DNA from 2 places in the Pulveribacter sp. genome. Region 1 is predicted to be linked to the other one. Evidence: riboswitches for the same ligand, from Rfam matches in the RefSeq annotation. Region 1 holds a riboswitch; the other holds the start of a gene.
The links. A riboswitch is a leader RNA that binds a small molecule or an ion and turns the genes downstream of it on or off. The one in region 1 is predicted to bind glycine.
Positions count from the first base shown of each region.

Region 2: linked by a shared signal. The riboswitch ahead of RT282_RS15695 (D-amino acid dehydrogenase) and the one ahead of gcvT (glycine cleavage system aminomethyltransferase GcvT) in region 1 are both predicted to bind glycine.

Region 1 is NZ_DAMATK010000002.1:733,721-737,112, reverse strand. Features, by position in the region: gene gcvP (aminomethyl-transferring glycine dehydrogenase) at 1-263, opposite strand, end outside; gene gcvH (glycine cleavage system protein GcvH) at 397-771, opposite strand; gene gcvT (glycine cleavage system aminomethyltransferase GcvT) at 867-2,009, opposite strand; glycine riboswitch at 2,070-2,185, opposite strand; glycine riboswitch at 2,208-2,295, opposite strand; gene RT282_RS09700 (TRAP transporter large permease) at 2,346-3,392, opposite strand, start outside.
Region 2 is NZ_DAMATK010000008.1:51,950-55,341, reverse strand. Features, by position in the region: gene RT282_RS15700 (PhaM family polyhydroxyalkanoate granule multifunctional regulatory protein) at 1-370, shown strand, start outside; gene RT282_RS15695 (D-amino acid dehydrogenase) at 456-1,784, opposite strand; glycine riboswitch at 1,883-1,990, opposite strand; gene RT282_RS15690 (YXWGXW repeat-containing protein) at 2,101-2,514, opposite strand; gene RT282_RS15685 (helix-turn-helix transcriptional regulator) at 2,724-3,392, opposite strand, start outside.

The DNA.
Region 1 (3,392 bases):
AAGCTCTTGAGCACGCGGTTCTTGCCCGCGATGGTGCGCAGCTCGGCCAGCGCCGCCGCCTCGGTCGTGGGCGCGGGCAGCTGCATGCTGCTGGTGCGGGCGATGGATCGCGGCACGATGGAGTCGATGAGGGCGCGGCGCGAGGCCTCGCCGATCACGGACAGCATGTGCGCCTCGTCCGAGGCGTCCGGACCGATGTGGCGCGGCAGGAATTCGGCGGCGTTTTCAAGCGCGGCCAGGGGCAGGGCGGCGGGCATCTGCATGGGACGGAGCCTTCGGTTTGCTATTGAATAAAGAGCTGCTGCCGCTTGCCTGGCAAGGGTTTGAGCTCGATTTGACTAATATTTCTGACCAGCGGCCCGCGCGCCCTCCAAGGCGCCGCGGGCCGGCGCGCCGTCAGGCGTTGGCCGCGAACTCGTTGTAGGCCGTCTCGTCCATCAGGCTGGACAGCTCCTTCTCGTCGCTCAGCTTGACCTTGAAGAACCAGCCGCTGCCCAGCGGGTCGGAATTGGCCAGCGAAGGGTCGGCGCGCAGGCTTTCGTTGACTTCGACGATCTCGCCCGAGATCGGCATGTACACGTCGGCGGCGGCCTTCACCGACTCCACCACGCCGGCCACTTCACCCTGCTTGAAGGTGGTGCCCACGGCGGGCAGGTCCACGAAGACGATGTCGCCCAGGGCGTCCTGCGCGTGCACGGTGATGCCGACCACGGCGGCGGCCGGCTCGGCGGTGTTGATCCACTCGTGGTCTTTGGAATACTGGATGGTCATGGGGCGGCTCCGAAGGAAAGTTGGAACGAAAAAAGGATCGATAAAGTGGGCGGTGCGCCCGCTGGCACTGTAGCCGCGGGTGCCCGGCCCGGCCGTCAGCCGCGGTGGTAGCGCGGCGGCAGGAAGGGGGTGGGCGCCACCTCCATGGGCACGGCCTTGCCGCGCACCAGGGCGTTCAGGCGCGTGCCGGGCTGGGCCAGGTGCGGCGGCACGTAGGCCAGGGCGATGGGTTTGTCCAGGCTGGGCGCCAGCAGGCCGCTGGTCACCGTGCCGGCGCTCTCGCCCGCTTCCGTCTGCAGGGCAGTGCCCTCGCGCACGGGCACGCGCTCCAGGGCCACCAGGCCCACGCGCTTGCGCGTCAGGCTGCTCGGGTCGTCGATCTGCGCCAGCACCCGGGCCGCGCCGGGAAAGCCGCCGGCGCGCGCGCCGCCCGTGCGCCGCACCTTCTGGATGGCCCAGTTCAGCGCGGCCTCGGGCGGCGTGGTGGTGGTGTCGATGTCGTTGCCGTACAGGCACAGGCCGGCCTCCAGGCGCAGCGAATTGCGCGCGCCCAGGCCCACGGGCTTGACCTCGGGCTGCGCCAGCAGGGCGCGCGCCAGGCTCTCGGCGTTCGCGGCGGGCACGGAGATCTCGAAGCCGTCCTCGCCGGTGTAGCCGCTGCGGGTGATGAACAGCGGCACGCCCTGCCAGTCGAAGTGCCCGCCGCTCATGAAGACCAGCTGCTGCACGCCCGGCACCAGCCGCGACAGCGCCGCGGCGGCCTGCGGGCCCTGCAGCGCCAGCAGCCCCTGGTCGGGCAGGGGGCGCACCTCGCAGCGGTCGCCGATGCGCGCCTGGATGTGCGCGATGTCGGCCGCCTTGCAGGCGCCGTTGACGATCAGGAACAGTGTGCTTGCACCGTCCACCAGCCCCTGGTTGAAGCACATCAGGTCATCGATGACGCCGCCGTCCTCGTTCAGCAGCAGGCCATAGCGCTGGCGGCCGACGGGCAGGTCGATCACGTCCACGGGCATCAGCGTTTCCAGCGCCGCGGCGGCATCCGGCCCCACCAGCAGCAGCTGGCCCATGTGCGAGACGTCGAACAGGCCGGCCTGCGCGCGCGTGTGCAGGTGCTCGGCCATCAGGCCGCTGGGGTACTGCACGGGCATGGCATAGCCGGCGAAGGGCACCATGCGCGCGCCCAGCTCCAGGTGCAGGGCGTGCAGGGGGGTGGTCAGCAGGGATTCGGTGGTGGTCACGGGCGAACAGGCTCCGGGGCAAATGGTGATGCGGCCCGCCTCGTCTGGCTTGGCCGCAGGATTTGCCCGGCTGTCCGCTCGACCTGAGAGATTCGCCCCGGGTACGGGGGTTGCTCCTTCGGTGGGCCGGCTCAATCTGTCTAGCGCGCGTCCAGCCTCTCTCCAGCAAGGGAAACGCCCGCATCCCTGCGGGCGTGTCGTCAGTCCTTTTGCCTGAGCGTTCGGCTGCTGCCTGCGCCTTCGGCGGCCCTTGGCGCGTGCATCGCGTACGGGCTCTCTCCTGACGCGGCGGATTCTAAGCCAGCGCGGGGGCCGGCGCGGGCTTCATCCCCATCCTCAGCGCGCGTAGACGATGTCGCGCAGGAACAGCGACAGCTGCGGCACGTAGGTAATGACCAGCAGGCACAGCAGGATCACCCCGACGAAGGGCAGCAGGTGCCCGACGATGCGGTCCAGTGAAATCCGCGCCACCGTGCAGGCGGCGAACAGGTTCACGCCGAAGGGCGGGGTGATCATGCCCAGCGCCAGGTTGACCACCATGATCAGCCCGAAGTGCACCGGGTCGACGCCGAAGTGCGCTGCCACCGGCGCCAGGATGGGCCCGAGCACGATGATGGCGGCGCTGGTCTCGATGAACATGCCGATCAGGAACAGCGCCACGTTCACGCCCAGCAGGAACAGCGTCGGCGTCTGCAGCACCTCCTGCAGCCAGCGGCCGATGGCGTCGGGCACGCCGGCGCGGGTGATGAGGAAGGCGAACAGTCCTGCGTTGGCGATGATGAACATGATCACGGCCGAGGAGATCGCCGATTTCTTGAGCACCGCGTACAGGTCGCGCACGCCGATCTCACGGTACACGACCATGCCCACCACCAGCGCGTAGAACACCGCCACGGCCGAGGCCTCGGTGGGCGTGAAGACGCCGCCGTAGATGCCGCCCAGGATGATCACGGGCATCAGCAGTGCCCAGCCGGCCTGCAGCAGCGCGCGGCCAAAGGGCATGCGGCCGTCGCCGTCGTGCTTGCCCCAGCCCTTGTACTTGCAGTAGGCCCAGACGAACAGCATCAGCGCGCCGCTGATGAGCAAGCCGGGTCCGAAGCCGGCGATGAACAGCTCGCCGATGGAGACCTCGGCGCTGACGCCGTACAGGATCATGGGGATTGAGGGCGGGATGATCACGCCCAGCTCGGCGCTGGTGGCCTGCAGCGCGGCGGCGTAGCTGGTGGGGTAGCCATGTTTGATCAGCGCCGGGATCAGGATGGCGCCGATGGCGAAGGTGGTCGCCACCGACGAGCCGGAGACGGCCGCGAAGATCATGCAGGTCAGCACGCAGGTCATGGGCAGGCCGCCCTGCACGCCGCCCACCAGGCTCTTGGCGAACTC
Region 2 (3,392 bases), on a different contig from region 1:
GGCCGCAGCGCCCGCACCGGCTGCCGCGCCGGCCCCTGCACCCGCCCCGCAGCCGCAGCAGGAAGCGGGCAGCGAAAAGCCCGAGGCCGCGCCCGGCGCCGCCGCCGACCCGCTGCAGTGGTGGGGCGCGCTGACCCAGCAGTTCCAGCAGATCGCCGCCCACGCCATGCAGGACGCGGCCACGCAGCAGGCGGCGTTCGATGCCACGCGCGACATGGCCAGCGGCGCGCTCAAGACCGCCAGCGACATGGCCACGCAGTGGGTGCAGGCGGCCGGGGGCGATGCCGCCGCGCCGGCCCAGTCCCGTGCCCCGCGCGCCGCTCCCGCCGCAGCCAAGCCGGCGGCGGCCAAGAAGGCGGCGGCCAAGTAAACTACTAAAAAGTAGCTCTAACGCTCGCCAGTCAAGCGCCAGCAGCTATCAAAAAGTGAGAGGCCGCGGCGCTTGAAGTTCCGCTTCAGACCGGCAGCTGCGCAGGCTGCAGGGTGGCGCCCGCACCCCGCGGGCCGCAGAAGGCGAAGTCCAGCTCCGGCGCCAGGCCGCTGACGATGCGCGCGATGGAGCGGCCCGAGCCGCAGGCGTGCGTCCAGCCCAGCGTGCCGTGCCCGGTGTTCAGGAACAGGTTGGACACGCGCGTGCGGCCGATCAGCGGCACGTTGCTCGGCGTGGCCGGGCGCAGGCCCGACCAGTACTGCGCAGCGGCCGTGTCGGCGGCGCCGGGAAACAGCTGCGCCACGCGCCGCACGATGGCCGCGCAGCGCACCTCGCTCAGGGCGCGCGAATAGCCGTTCAGCTCCGCCGTTCCGGCCACGCGCAGCACGTCGCGCGCCTCCTGCCCGCCCTGCGCGGGGCGCGTGTAGCGCGAGAACACCAGCTTGAATTCGTCGTCCGTCAGGCTGGTCTGGTAGGCCAGGGCGGCGTCGCGCACCGGCAGCGTGACCGAGTAGCCCTTGGCCGGATAGATGGGCAGCGAAATGCCCAGCGGCTGCGCCAGCAGCGGGCTGTGCGAGCCCAGCGCCAACACGTACGCATCGGCCTGCACGCGCTCGTAGCGGCCCTCTTCGTTGGTGATCTCCACGTGGTCGATGCGCCCGCCTGTCTCGCGCAGGGCCGTGATGTGGCAGCCCATGCGCCAGCGCGCGCCGGCGGCCTCGGCCGCGCGGGCCAGCTCGCGCGTGAACAGATGGGCGTCGCCGGACTCGTCCTCGGCCGTGAAGGTGGCGCCGGCCAGCTGCTCGCGCATGGCGGCGAGGGCCGGCTCGATGCGGATGGCCTCTTCGGCGCTGACCACCTGGCGCTCACAGCCCAGGGCACGCATCTGCTCGGCCGGGCCCAGGGCGCACTCGAACTCGCGCTCGCTGGTGTAGAAGTGCAGGATGCCCTGCGTGCGCTGGTCGTACTGCAGGCCCAGCTGCTCGCGCAGCTCGCGCAGCACGGCGCGGCTGTAGGTGCCCAGCTGGACGATCTGGTGGATGTTGTGGCGCGTGCGCGCCGGCGTGCATTCGCGCAGGAACTGCAGGCCCCACAGCCACTGGCGCATGTCTGCGCGCAGGCGAAACAGCAGCGGCGCATCCTCCTTGCCCAGCCAGGACAGCACCTTCAGCGGCGCCGACGGATTGGCCCAGGGCTCGGCGTGGCTGACGGAGATCTGCCCGCCGTTGGCAAAGCTGGTCTCGGCGCCGGGCACGGCCTGGCGGTCGATGACGGTAACCTCGTGGCCGAGCTGCTGCAGGAAATAAGCGGAAGCGGTGCCGACGACGCCGGCGCCCAGAACGATAACGCGCATGGTTCTACAAGCCTTTTTCAAGGTTTGCGCAGACCAGGCGCGCGCCGGCGGCTATCGAAAAAATAGCGGGGAAGCAGGGCGCGCCAAGAGGTCTGGCTGCCGCTCCCCCTGTCCTTGTGACCTGAGAGATTCGCCCTCGCACTGTGCGGTGGGCTTGCTCCTTCGGTGCGCCCCGTGTGCGGGGGCGGCTCTCCAGACGGCTATTGCTGTGTGTGCAGTACGGTACCTGAGCGTGTATGGGAGTTTGCGCCTTCGGTGCAGCAGCCGTGACCGGCCGCTGGCTCTCCTGCGGCGCGCATCGTAGCAGGATGCGCCATCAGTGGCGGCGCGGGTCGTTAGGACGGCGGTCGTAGCGGTTGGGCACGCCGTCGCCGTCACGGTCCCAGCGGCCCTGGTTGAACTGCCATTTGCCATGGCGTTGTTCCCAGCGAGGCTGGCGATAGTGCTGGCCGTGGCGCACGCGCATCCACTGGCCGGGGACCCAGTGGTAGAGGTGGCCGCGCCATTCCCAGTGGCCCTGCGACCAGACCATGCCGCGGCGCGGGGCGGGTACGCGCTCATAGCGCGGCGGGGGCGGGGCGCTTTGCACCACGTAGGCCGGCTGCACGGCCTGCGGCCCGGTCTGGATGACGACGGTGGCGCTGGGCGCGGCGTGCGCGGCGCCACTGGCGCCCAGGCCCAGGGCGAGGGCGGCGACTGCGGCGGCGAGGGCGGGGGTGATGCGGTTCATGGTGATCCTCCTTGTTGGACTCGGTTGCCCGATGGAGGCCATGGTCCCGCGCCTGCGTGAAGGCCGGCGGCAGCCTTGGTAGCGACTGCGCAAATGTTTGTGAGCAGACGTCACACACGCGCTGCGCGTGCAGCGGGTGATAAGGGTCAAAAAGGCCTCCAGCCCTTGCTGGTCAAGCGCGGGCAGCTATTGTTTTGATAGACGTTTGCTTACGCCTGCCGGCTTGGCGCGGGCGGCGGCGGCGCCACGCGGCGCATGGCGGTGAAGGCCTCGAACTCCCAGCCGCGCAGCGCCATCAGCAGCGTGCAGCCCTCGCGCTCGGCCTCGGGCAGGCGCTGGTCGGCCAGGTGCTGCTGGGCGAAATCCTGCGCCACGCGCTGCAGGCGCTCGGTGAAGGCGGCCAGCTGGCCGCGGGCGATGCTGCCGTGCACCAGCAGCACGCCCTCGCCGGGGCCGTCGAAGGCGCCGCCGAAATAGTCCAGCAGCGCGTGCTCGCGGAAGTAGTCCATGACCGGGCCGCGCGGGCGCCAGCGGAAGGTCTTGGCGAGCTTGAGGCGGTAGCGGTTGCCCGGGCGCAGCTCGATGATGCCGATGCGGTCCAGCTGCGCCAGGTACTTGACGCCCTCGGCCTCGCTCAGCCGGTAGGTGGCCAGCACCTGGGCCAGCGTCCACTGGCTGAGCACGCAGATCGCCATCAACAGCAGCTTCTTGTCGGCCACCACGGCGCGCTCCTGCTCCTGCGTCAGCTCGCTCAGCAGCGGGCGGCTGTCGGCCACGCGCCGCGCCAGGTCGGCGAAGTCGAGTTTCAACACGCGGCAGATGGCGTCCACGCGCGACAGCGGCATCTCGCCGCGCGCCAGCATGCGTTTGACGCTGGA